DNA from 2 places in the Streptomyces sp. NPDC002092 genome. Region 1 is predicted to be linked to the other one. Evidence: riboswitches for the same ligand, from Rfam matches in the RefSeq annotation. Region 1 holds a riboswitch; the other holds the start of a gene.
What was found. A riboswitch is a leader RNA that binds a small molecule or an ion and turns the genes downstream of it on or off. The one in region 1 is predicted to bind S-adenosylmethionine.
Positions count from the first base shown of each region.

Region 2: another riboswitch for S-adenosylmethionine. It lies ahead of thrC (threonine synthase); the one in region 1 lies ahead of ACWCRD_RS26545 (amino acid ABC transporter permease).

Region 1 is NZ_JBSFDG010000011.1:330,032-335,737, reverse strand. Features, by position in the region: gene ACWCRD_RS26555 (transporter substrate-binding domain-containing protein) at 1-730, opposite strand, end outside; gene ACWCRD_RS26550 (amino acid ABC transporter ATP-binding protein) at 810-1,607, opposite strand; gene ACWCRD_RS26545 (amino acid ABC transporter permease) at 1,604-2,584, opposite strand; SAM riboswitch class IV at 2,936-3,045, opposite strand; gene ACWCRD_RS26540 (glutathione S-transferase C-terminal domain-containing protein) at 3,112-4,008, opposite strand; partial or broken gene ACWCRD_RS26535 (helix-turn-helix domain-containing protein) at 4,336-4,682, shown strand; gene ACWCRD_RS26530 (ABC transporter ATP-binding protein) at 4,787-5,706, opposite strand, start outside.
Region 2 is NZ_JBSFDG010000003.1:140,307-146,012, forward strand. Features, by position in the region: gene ACWCRD_RS08100 (alpha,alpha-trehalose-phosphate synthase (UDP-forming)) at 39-1,442, opposite strand; gene ACWCRD_RS08105 (glucosyl-3-phosphoglycerate synthase) at 1,538-2,482, opposite strand; SAM riboswitch class I at 2,655-2,811, shown strand; gene thrC (threonine synthase) at 2,830-4,119, shown strand; gene ACWCRD_RS08115 (MoaD/ThiS family protein) at 4,236-4,511, shown strand; gene ACWCRD_RS08120 (cold-shock protein) at 4,964-5,170, shown strand; gene groL (chaperonin GroEL) at 5,488-5,706, shown strand, end outside.

The DNA of each region.
Region 1 (5,706 bases):
CGATCTTGCCGCTGTTCAGGGCGAGGTAGGTGCCGTTGCGGTCCGGGTAGTACTTGACGGTGAGCTTCTTGCCCTCGCTCTCCAGCTTCTTCTTCCACTCCAGGAGGAGCTTCTCCTGGTTGGTGCCGGCGCCGACGGAGACGGTCTTGCCGGCGAGGTTCTCGTAGTTGCCGTCGAAGTTCCACTTGCCGGCCTTGAGCACCTCGAAGCCCAGGTTGTCCTTGCGGTAGGAGGCGAACTCGTACTTCTTCTTGCGCTCCTCGGTGTCGGTGACGTTCGAGAAGGCCACGTTGACCTTGCCGCTGTCGATGCCGACGAAGAGGTTTTCCCAGGTGAAGTTCTTCAGTTCGGGCTTCAGGCCGAGGACCGCGGCGACCAGGCGGCCGAAGTCGGGCTCGGCGCCGGTGAGGGTCTTCTGGTCGCTGCCGACGTAGGCCAGGGGTGCGAAACCGGCGGGCAGGGCGCCGATTCCGATCTCCAGCTTGCCGCTGCTCTTGACGGACTTGGGCAGTTCCGCACTGATCGACTTCACCTCGGAGACCTTGAGGCTGGTCTGCTCGGCGGCGCCGTTGGAGAGCTGTCCGACGGTCACGGTCCCGTTGGCGGCGCCGGTCGTGGTGGCCGCGTCGCTGTTCCCACCGCAGGCGGCGAGCCCGGTGGCGAGGGAGGCGACCGCGGTCGCCGCGGTGATGCCGCGTATCAGGCTGCGTCGGGTGAAGTGGACAGACATGGCCGTTCCTTGTCGCTGAGAGGGTGAGGAGGTGGTGGCGTGGGGGGAGGTCGTGGGGCGCGCCAGATGCGTCAGGGGATCAGAGGACCTTGCTGAGGAAGTCCCTGGTGCGCTCGTGCTGCGGCCTGTCGAGGACCTCGGAGGGCGGGCCCTGTTCGACGATCCTTCCGCCGTCGATGAAGACGACCCGGTCGGCGATCTCGCGGGCGAAGCCGATCTCGTGGGTGACGATGACGAGCGTGGTGCCGCTGGTCGCCAGGTCCTTGATGACAGCGAGGACTTCGCCGACGAGTTCGGGGTCGAGGGCTGAGGTGGGCTCGTCGAAGAGGATGACGCCGGGGCGCAGGGCGAGGGCGCGGGCGATGGCGACGCGTTGCTGCTGACCGCCGGAGAGCTGGCGCGGGTAGGCGCCGGCCTTGTCGGCGAGACCCACCCGGGCGAGCAACTCGCGGGCCAGTTCCTGCGCTTCGGGCTTGCTGAGCCTGCCGGTGGCGACCGGGGCGGCGGCCACGTTGTCCAGGACCGTCAGATGGGGGAAGAGGTTGAAGTTCTGGAAGACGAAACCGATCCGGCCGCGCTGGGTGAGGATGGCCCGCTCGCTCAGCTCCTTCAGCCGGTCGCCGTGCCGCTTCACGCCGATCAGTTCGCCGTTGACGCTGACGTGGCCGATCTCCGGCTTCTCCAGGTGGTTGATGACCCGCAGCAGGGTGGACTTGCCGGACCCGGACGGCCCGAGGATCACGGTGACCTCGCCGGGCCGCACCGTCAGGTCGATGCCGTTGAGCACCCGGTGGGCGCCGTACCACTTGTGCACGTCGTGCACCTCGACGGTGGCGGCCTCGACGCCGGCCGGCGCCTCGAGGGTCCTGGCGCTCATACGGCGGCCTCCCTGCGGATACGGGCTCGCAGGTCGGTGAGACCGGTGCGGAGCTTCTGCAACGGTGTCGGCGGCAGGGAGCGGGTGGCGCCCCGGGCGTAGTACCGCTCGACGTAGAACTGGATGACGGAGACGACGCTGGTCAGGATCAGGTACCAGACGGTGGCGACCAGCAGCAGCGGCACGATGTCGCCGGGGTAGGTGGAGCCCATGGACTGCGCGGTGCCGAACAGGTCGAGCAGCGAGACGTAGAAGACCAGCGAGGTGCTCTTGATCAGGCCGATGAGCTGGTTGACATAGTTCGGGGTGATCGAGCGCAGCGCCTGCGGGAAGACGATCTCCGTGAACTGGTAGCTCTTCGGCAGGCCCAGGGCCGCCGCCGCCTCGTGCTGGCCCTGGTCGACGGAGAGGATGCCGCCGCGGACGACCTCGGCCGCGTAGGCCGCCTCGTTGAGGCTGAGGCCGATGACGGCGACGACCATGTCGCTGGCGAGCTTGGACTCGTCGAAGGAGAGGAAGGCCGGTCCGAAGGGGACGCCGACGCTCAACGTCTTGTACAGGGCGCTGAAGTTGTAGAGGAAGAGCAGCACCACGATGAGCGGTATGGAGCGCAGCGCCCATATGTAGGTCCAGCTGACGGCCCGCAGCACCGGGCTCTTCGAGAGCCGGGCCAGGGCGAGGACGATGCCGCCGGCCAGGCCCAACACCGCGCTGCAGGCGGCGACTTCGAGGGTGATGAGCAGGCCGTCGAGGATGTTCGGCCGCAGGAACCAGTAGCCGAAGCGGTCCCACTGGTAGAACGGGTTGGTCGTCAGGCCGTGCACGAACTGGGCCGCAAGGACGAGGACGACGGCGGTGGCGATCCAGCGTCCGGGCCGGCGCAGCGGCAGAACCCGCTGTGCGGCGAGGGGTTTTGACTGTTCGTCGGCGGGCGGCGCATCGGCGAGGGCGACGGTGGCGCCAGGGGGTTGACTCATGGTGGGCTCCGGCGGAGTCGGACACCCCACAGGCCGCGGCAGCCGTGCGCTGGAGCGGCTCGCTCAGCGCACGGGTGGGCAGGAACACCGGGGGCGGGGAGGACAACGGCACACCGCGCGGGCGGTGTTCGTCAGGGGGTGCGGGGGCTGCGGGGAGGTGTCAGCCCCGGCAGCAAGCACGGCCCGGTGCGGTACACAGTGCGCTGTTCACACGGAGCAGATCGACTGCGCGGTCGGCGGCGAACAGGTTCAGCAGGTTCGCGTACGGCTGTACGCAGCCCTGAGGGCGGCGCGCGGCCGTCCTGGGAGCTGCGTACATGGCGTCACCATCACTGTTCCGGCCCTTTGTGGGCCTCGCGCTTACCGAAACGTCATCCGGTCCGGTCGTCACCTGGGGCACCCCACCGCGGAGCGAGGGTTGCCGGTCAGCCAGCCAGGGCTTGTCGCTGACACTCATGACCGTTCTGGTTCGTAGTTAAAACAATTGCCCGAAGGAATGTCAACGCCGGTCCACTGTGTGGAACGACTCACGCGCTGTTGACCTGCGGTCCTGCCCCGTTTTCATCGGATGCATGGGCCGCCCAGTCCAGGACCTGAACGGCGGCTCCGGCGGCCTCCAGACCCTGGCAACGGGCGTGGTGGCGGCGGGCGATGCCGTCCAGGTCGAGATGGGCACCGAAGGCCGGATGGGCGGCCAGCCGGCGGGCGTAGGCCCACAGGGCGGGATGGCCGGCGATGCGCTGGACGGCACCGGCGTCCAGGTGATTGCGGTGCACGGTGTCGAGTTGGACCAGCGCGACCCACAACTCGACGTCCGCGGCGGTGATTTCGTCGCGGATCACGTACGTTCGCCCGACCAGCCACCGTTCCAGTGCACCGAGCGTTTCGAGCAGCGTCTCGAGCGCCGCCGCGCGCTCCGACTCCTCGCCGCCGGCCGATCCGGCGCGCTGGGCGGCGTCCTCGATGCCCTGCGCGCACATCCGCTCGACGGCCTCGATCTCCGACTCCGCGCCGCACGGGTAGGGCGAGGGGTGGTCGCTGCCGAAGCGGCGGGCGAGGTCGCGCATGATGTCCGGGGCGTGTGTGCTGACGATCCGTCCGGACCAGTCGTCGCTGAGCACGGGCGCGACGGCCGGGCCGGTGTAGTGGTGCGCGCTCGCCTCGTACAGCGGGCGCAGGGCGCGGTGGCCGCCTTCGGGAGTGTCGGGGACGGCGGGCAGGAAGGTCGCCGGACAGACGGTGTCCAGGCCGAGCAGGCTGTGGGTGACGGCGATGCGCAGGCCGTCGGGACACGCGGTCGACAGATGGAGGCGGTAGCGGCCCGGTACGGCGTAGTGGCCGCTGCGGGCGTCGCTGCCGATCCGGCCGCGGAAGGCGGGCGCGGGCCGGGCGGAGGTGTGGGCGGCCAGAGGTGTGACGGACATGGAACTCCCCGGGAGAGGGCGCGGACGTACGCGCGGCGGAAGCGACGTCGGGCGAACTCAGCCCTGGGGGCTGATCGCACTGCAGACACGCTGCAGATCGATGTGACGGCGGGAGGTGAGGAGAGGCGGACGGATCACTCGGACGGTGACCGGCTCAAGGCACCCCATGCGTTTCCCTACCCATTCACTAGGATTCTCCTCTGGAGTGTCGGTCCGGCTCGGAGCCACGTCAAGGGGCCCGTCCCGCAATGCGGACAGCGCGGTGGACACACCCAGGCCGGCGGGCCGCCGGCCGCAGCGTGCGCCGCCGTCGCCGAGGAGGGCAGCATCACCCGTGCCGCGGCCCGTCTGCGGCTGAGCCAGCCCGCGCTCTCCCGCACCCTGCGCCAGCTGAAGGACCATCTGGGCGGCCGGTCTCGTCGACCGCTTCACCCACCGCCTCGAACTCACCGCCGAGGACCATGTCTTCCGCGACAAGGCCGCCGCCGCCCTCGCCGCCGTGGACAGCTCTGGACGCGGGCAGCCTGCGGACCTGGCCGCTGTGCCTGGGCCACCCCTGGACGGCACTCGGTGACCCCACCGTCGCGTTGCTCCGCCGCTGGGACGAAACGCCCCCGGAGGCCCCACCGCAGCTGCTGCGCATCGACGACCGTACGGCGGGACTCACACAGGGATGGTGGCCAGGATGGCCACCGGAGACCTCCGCCCCGCACTCCCCAGCGGCAGAACGAGAGGGAAGTGCAGGGCGGAGAGGCCCCCAGACGGGCGTGACCGCCGGTCAGTGCAGGTCGGCCCGGGCGGGACTGTCGTCCAGGGCAGCGTCTTCCCTCGCACTCTCCACGACGGCACTGTCGTCCACGGCACTGTCGTCGAGGAACCCTCCCGACTGATGCTGCCACAGCTTCGCGTAGGCGCCCTGGGCCGCGAGCAGTTCCTGGTGCGTGCCCTGCTCGACGATCCGACCGCGGTCGAGGACGACGAGCCGGTCCATGCCGGCGACCGTGCTCAGCCGGTGCGCCACCACCAGCGCCGTCCGCCCCTCCATCAGCCGCCACAGCGCCTCCTGCACCAGGACCTCGCTCTCGGAGTCCAGGGCGCTGGTCGCCTCGTCGAGCAGCAGGATCGGCGCGTCCCGCAGGATCGCCCGGGCCAGGGCGACCCGCTGGCGCTGTCCGCCGGACAGCTTGATTCCGCGCTCGCCGACCATGGTGTCGAAGCCGTCCGGCAGCGCGTCGGCGAACTCCGTGACGTGCGCCGCCTCGGCCGCGCGGCGGATCTCGGCGTCGGTGGCATCGGGCCGGGCGAAGGCGATGTTCTCCTTCAGCGTGCGGTGGAACATCGCCGGGTCCTGCGGCACGTAGGCGATCAGTCCGCGCAGGTCGGCCTGGCGCATCCGGCTGATGTCCTGGCCGCCGACCAGGATCCGGCCGCCGTCGATGTCCATCATCCGCAGCAGGAGCCGTGACAGCGTGGTCTTGCCGCCGCCCGAGCGGCCCACGAGACCGATCTTCGTGCCGCTGGACACGGCCAGGTCGAGGCCCCGGAACAGCGGGTCCCCGCCTCCGTGGGCGAAGGTCACCCGTTCGAAGCGGACGTCGGCGGGCCCCGGCAGCAGTGGCTCCGGCGACGCCGGGTCGAGCACGGTCGGCGGAACCAGCAGCAGCTCGGTGAACTGTGCGGCCTCCGTCATCGAGCTCT
Region 2 (5,706 bases), on a different contig from region 1:
CGAGAAAGCGGGGGCCTGGGGGCGGCAGCCCCCAGGCCTCAGCCTCGCAAGGCCTCCAGCTGATCAAGAAACCACTGCGCCGGCGGCAACGCCGTGGCCGCGGCGGCGAGCCGCTTGCTGCGCTCGGCCCGCTCAGCCGCCGGCAGGCGCAACGCGGTGTGCAGCGCCTCCGCCGTAGCCATCACGTCGTACGGATTCACCGTCAGCGCATCCTCGGCCAGCTCCTCGTACGCCCCCGCCTCCCGCGACAGGACCAGCGCGCAGCCCTCGTCGGAGACGACCGGCACCTCCTTCGCGACCAGGTTCATGCCGTCCCGGATGGGGTTCACCAGGGCCACGTCCCCCAGCCGGTACGCGGCCAGCGAGCGGGCGAAGTCGTCCTTGAGGTGGAGCACGACGGGGGTCCAATCCGGCGTTCCGTACCGGGAGTTGATGTCCTCCGCTAGCCTCTGCACCTCGGCCATGTAGTCCCGGTACACGGCCAGGTCCTGCCGCGACGGGTAGGCGAAGGCGACGTGCACGACCTGCTCCCGCCACTCGGGGTGGTCGTCGAGCAGCTGCTTGAACGCCAGCAGCCCGCGCACGATGTTCTTGGACAGCTCGGTGCGGTCGACGCGCACGATCGTCTTCCGGCCTTCGCCGATCTGTGCCCGCAAGGCAGCCATCCGCTCGTCGACGTCCGCCTCGTGCGAGCGCTTGCGCAGGAAGTCCGCGTCGGCGCCCAGGCCGTGCACGCCGATCTCCGTGCCTCCGAGGCCGCCCACCACCGCCGTGGCGCACGCCGTGAACGCGTCCGCCCAGCGCCGGGTCAGGAAGCCCAGCCGGTCGGCGCCCAGCATGCCCTGCAGAAGCTGCTCGGCGATGTCGTCCGGCAGCATCCGGAAGTAGTCCAAAGGCGCCCACGGCGTGTGCGAGAAGTGCCCGATGCGCAGGTCGGGACGGAGCTCGCGGAGCATGCCCGGCACCAGGCACAGGTGGTAGTCCTGCACCAGCACCGCCGCGCCCTCGGCCGCCTCCTGGGCCAGCGCCTCGGCGAAGGCCCGGTTGTAGGTCTCGTACGACGCCCACTGCCGGCGGAACTCCGCGTCGAAGACCGGCTCAAGCGGCGTCTGGTACAGCATGTGGTGCACGAACCACAGCACTGAGTTCGCGATGCCGTTGTACGCGTCGGCGTGCACGTCGGCCGGGATGTCGAGCATCCGCACCCCGTCCTCGCCGACCCCGCGCCGTACCGCCTCGCGGTCGCCGTCGGACAGCGCCGAGCACACCCACAGGGCGTCCGCGTCGGGCCCGATCGCGGACAGGCCGGAGACCAGCCCGCCGCCGCCGCGCCTGGCGGCCAGCGAGCCGTCCTCCTGCACCTCGTACGAGACCGGGCCGCGGTTGGATGCGACCAGCACCTGATGACCAGCGTGGTGACCTGCGCCGTGCGTGGAAGCCATACGCCTCAACCTAGCCCGGCCCGTAAACGCTCAAACGTACGTCTGCGCTCTGCGGGTGGACCGTATACACCGCCTGCACCCCGTAACGCGCCGCCTCAGGCGACCTTGCGCGACGCGTACTCCGCGATCTCCACCATCGGCGGCCGCTCCTCCGTGTCCACGGAGTAGGTGCGCGGCTCGAAGCCGTCCTCGCCCCGTTCGAACTGGGTGAGGGAGGGACGGATGAGATGACCGCGGGCCAGTCTCAGCTGTGCCGTGCGGTAGATCGCGGCGGACATCCGGCCCAGCGCCTGCCCGTCCTGATGGCGGTGTTTGCGCACCCCGACGTCGACCTGGGCGAGCGCGTCGAGGCCCACCAGGTGCAGGGCGTCGACCAGCATGCCCAGCTCGACGCCGTACCCGACGGGGAACGGCAGCTGTTCCAGCAGGCTGCGGCGGGCCGCGTACTCGCCGCCGAGCGGCTGCACGAAGCCCGCCAGCTGCGGCCAGTGCATGTTGAGCAGCGGGCGCGCCATCAGCTCGGTGACCCGGCCGCCCTGGCCCTGGGCGCCGGCCAGCGGACGGTCGTACATGCCCTTGACCAGGTCGACCCCCGGCTCGGTGAGCAGCGGGCCGACGATCCCGGAGACGAAGTCGGAGGAGAACTCCTTCAGGTCGGCGTCGATGAAGCAGACGATGTCCCCGCCGGTGACCAGGAGCGAGCGCCACAGCACCTCGCCCTTGCCGGGGACGGTCGGGATGCGGGGCAGGATGTCGTCACGGTGGACGACCCTGGCCCCGGCCGCCGCGGCGACCTCGGACGTATGGTCGGTGGACCCGGAGTCGACGACGACGATCTCGTCGACGAGCGGAACCTGCTGCATCAGGTCGTGACGGATGATCGCGACGATGTCGCCGACCGTCTCCTCCTCGTTGAGCGCGGGCAGCACGACGCTGACCGACTGTCCCGTGCGCTGCTTGGCGGCGAGGATCTGGTGGAGGGGGCGGTCGGTCAGGGACCAGGAGCGGGTGCTCAGCCAGCGCTCGACTTCTTCCAGCACGTAGGCGGCTCCTCTGCGTTCTCTCGGCGAGAACCGGATCATCGTGTGATCCATCTCGCGGTTCGGACGACTATCTCAACTGTCCTGGCCTTCGGTTACAGTCTTGAACAACGCTGGTGACCATCGCATGTCGGGGGTCGTCCCGCGTTGAACGAGTCAAACAACCGCATACCGCTCATCCAGAGGGGCAGAGGGATACGGCCCGATGAAGCCCCGGCAACCCTCCAGCCGGTCTCGTACCGATCGATGCTGATCGTTCCGCGAGGCTCCCGGCTAGGGAAGGTGCCAAATCCGTCTCACGGCGAGATGCGTCGTGAGGAAGATGAGGAGAAAGGGCCTCGCCTCACATGGCTGCGCAGACTGTTGCAAGCACCACCGACTCCACGACCGTCGACCTCGGTCCCGCCGCGGCGCTCTCCTGCCGCGAGTGCGGTCACCAGGTGCCCCTCGGCCCGGTCTTCGCCTGCGAGGAGTGTTTCGGCCCGCTCGAGATCGCGTACGACTTCTCGGCCTACGACACCGAGGAGCTCCGCAAGCAGATCGAGGCGGGTCCCGCGAACATCTGGCGTTACGCGCCCCTGCTGCCCGTCCCGGCGGACGTGGCGGACAAGCCCAACATCAACCCCGGTTGGACCAAGCTCGTCAAGGCCGACAACCTCGCCCGCGAGCTGGGCGTCGACGCCGGCAAGCTCTTCGTGAAGGACGACTCCGGCAACCCGACGCACTCCTTCAAGGACCGGGTCGTCGCCCAGGCCATCGAGGCCGCGCGCGCCTTCGACTTCACCACCCTGTCCTGCTCGTCCACCGGCAACCTGGCCGGTGCGGTGGGTGCCGCGGCCGCCCGCGCCGGCTTCCGTTCCTGCGTGTTCATCCCGCACGACCTGGAGCAGGGCAAGGTCGTCATGGCCGCGGTCTACGGCGGCGAGCTCGTCGGCATCGAGGGCAACTACGACGATGTGAACCGCTTCTGCTCCGAGCTGATCGGCGACCCGGCCGGCGAGGGCTGGGGCTTCGTCAACGTCAACCTGCGGCCGTACTACGCGGAGGGCTCCAAGACCCTGGCGTACGAGATCTGCGAGCAGCTCGGCTGGCGGCTGCCGGACCAGCTGGTCGTGCCGATCGCCTCCGGCTCGCAGCTCACGAAGATCGACAAGGGGCTGCAGGAGCTGATCAAGCTCGGGCTCGTCGAGGACAAGCCGTACAAGATCTTCGGGGCGCAGGCCGAGGGGTGCAGCCCTGTCTCCGTCGCGTACAAGGCGGGGCACGACGTCGTACGGCCGCAGAAGCCGAACACGATCGCCAAGTCGCTGGCGATCGGTAACCCGGCGGATGGTCCTTATGTCCTCGACATCGCTCGCCGTACGGGTGGGGCGGTGGAGGATGTCAACGACGAGCAGATCGTCGATGCGATTCGGCTGCTCGCCCGGACCGAGGGGATCTTCGCGGAGACCGCCGGTGGGGTGACCGTGGGTGTGACCCGCAAGTTGATCGAGAACGGTCTGCTGGACCCGACCCTGACGACGGTCGTCCTGAACACCGGTGACGGCCTGAAGACGTTGGACGCGGTGGCGGGTACGGGGCTTACGGCGACGATTCGCCCCAGCCTGGAGTCGTTCCGTGAGGCTGGGCTGGCGTAAGTAGGTAGTTGTTCGTCTGCGGGCCGCGGGGGCTGGTCGCGCCCCGCGGCGGAGCCGCAAATGGACACAGCCCCGCGCCCCTGTGGGGCGCTCCACCTGACCGGAGGTCTTAAAGCATGAGCGTCAACGTTCGTATCCCCACCATCCTGCGTACCTACACCGGCGGGCAGGCCGAGGTCACCGCTGAAGGCGGCACTCTCGGCGAGGTCATCGCCGATCTGGAGAAGAACCACACCGGGATCGCCGCGCGGGTTCTCGACGACCAGGGCAAGCTGCGGCGGTTCGTCAACGTGTATGTGAACGACGACGACGTGCGGTTCGAGCAGGGGCTGGAGACGGCGACTCCGGACGGGGCGGGCGTCTCGATCATCCCGGCCGTCGCCGGAGGCTGACCGGAAACAGGTCGGACGACCGATTATTACCGTCGGTAACGGCGGTTACGAAGAGTTCATCGAATTGCCCCCTCCGTGAGAGAAGCGGAGGGGGCAATTCTGCATGGTTGAGCACGGTACAGTTGGGGAACCTGCTCGACTCCGCTTGCCGCATGCATATGAGTTCTTGCTTCTCGGGCAGCGAGAAGTAGCCAAAGTGTGCAGGTTTTTTGCGTCTTATGCTCCATTTATGGGGCCCGACTTGCCCTGAATTCGGGCGAATTCTCCCTAAAGTCGCGACCGGTCGTGCCCGGAATTCTCGTCCGATTGACCTGTTGCAGACGGCAGTTGGACAGATACATTCAGCCGCGGTCGACGCGTTCCGGCGCACGCCCCCAACCGTGGGGGGTGAGGTCTGACCCGGATCCGCGAAGTGTGGATCTGTGCAAGGGCCAGTAATAGGGGAGTTAGGCATGGCTCAGGGCACCGTCAAGTGGTTCAACGCGGAGAAGGGGTACGGCTTCATCGCGGTCGACGGTGGTGCGGATGTTTTCGTCCACTACAGTGCGATTCAGATGGACGGCTACCGCACCCTGGAAGAGGGTCAGCGGGTCGATTTCGAGATCTCGCAGGGCCAGAAGGGGCCGCAGGCGGACATGGTCCGTCTGGCGACCAGCTGAAGCACGCGCCGGGTTAACTGCAGCGACGTTCTTCTGTTCTTGATCGAAGGGCTCGTACCTCCTGGGTACGGGCCCTTCGGCATGTCCCGGGCCGGGTCGGGCGGGCGGGCCCAGCCTCCGAGGGGCGCTTGCACTCGACGGGGGCGAGTGCTAATCATTGGCGTTAGCACTCTGAAGGTGAGAGTGACAAAGATGGACCGGGTCGGTGAGGCCCGCAGGCCGGGTGGGGCAAGGAACCCACGGGTCGGCGAGCCGTCCGTCGCGGGCGCGGGCGCGGTCCGAAGGAATCACCCCCAGTCCTGGAGGGACCACTTCACATGGCCAAGATCATCGCGTTCGACGAGGAGGCGCGGCGCGGCCTCGAGCGCGGCATGAACCAGCTCGCGGACGCCGTGAAGGTGACGCTCGGCCCCAAGGGCCGCAACGTCGTCCTCGAGAAGAAGTGGGGCGCCCCCACGATCACCAACGATGGTGTCTCCATCGCCAAGGAGATCGAGCTCGAGGACCCGTACGAGAAGATCGGCGCCGAGCTGGTC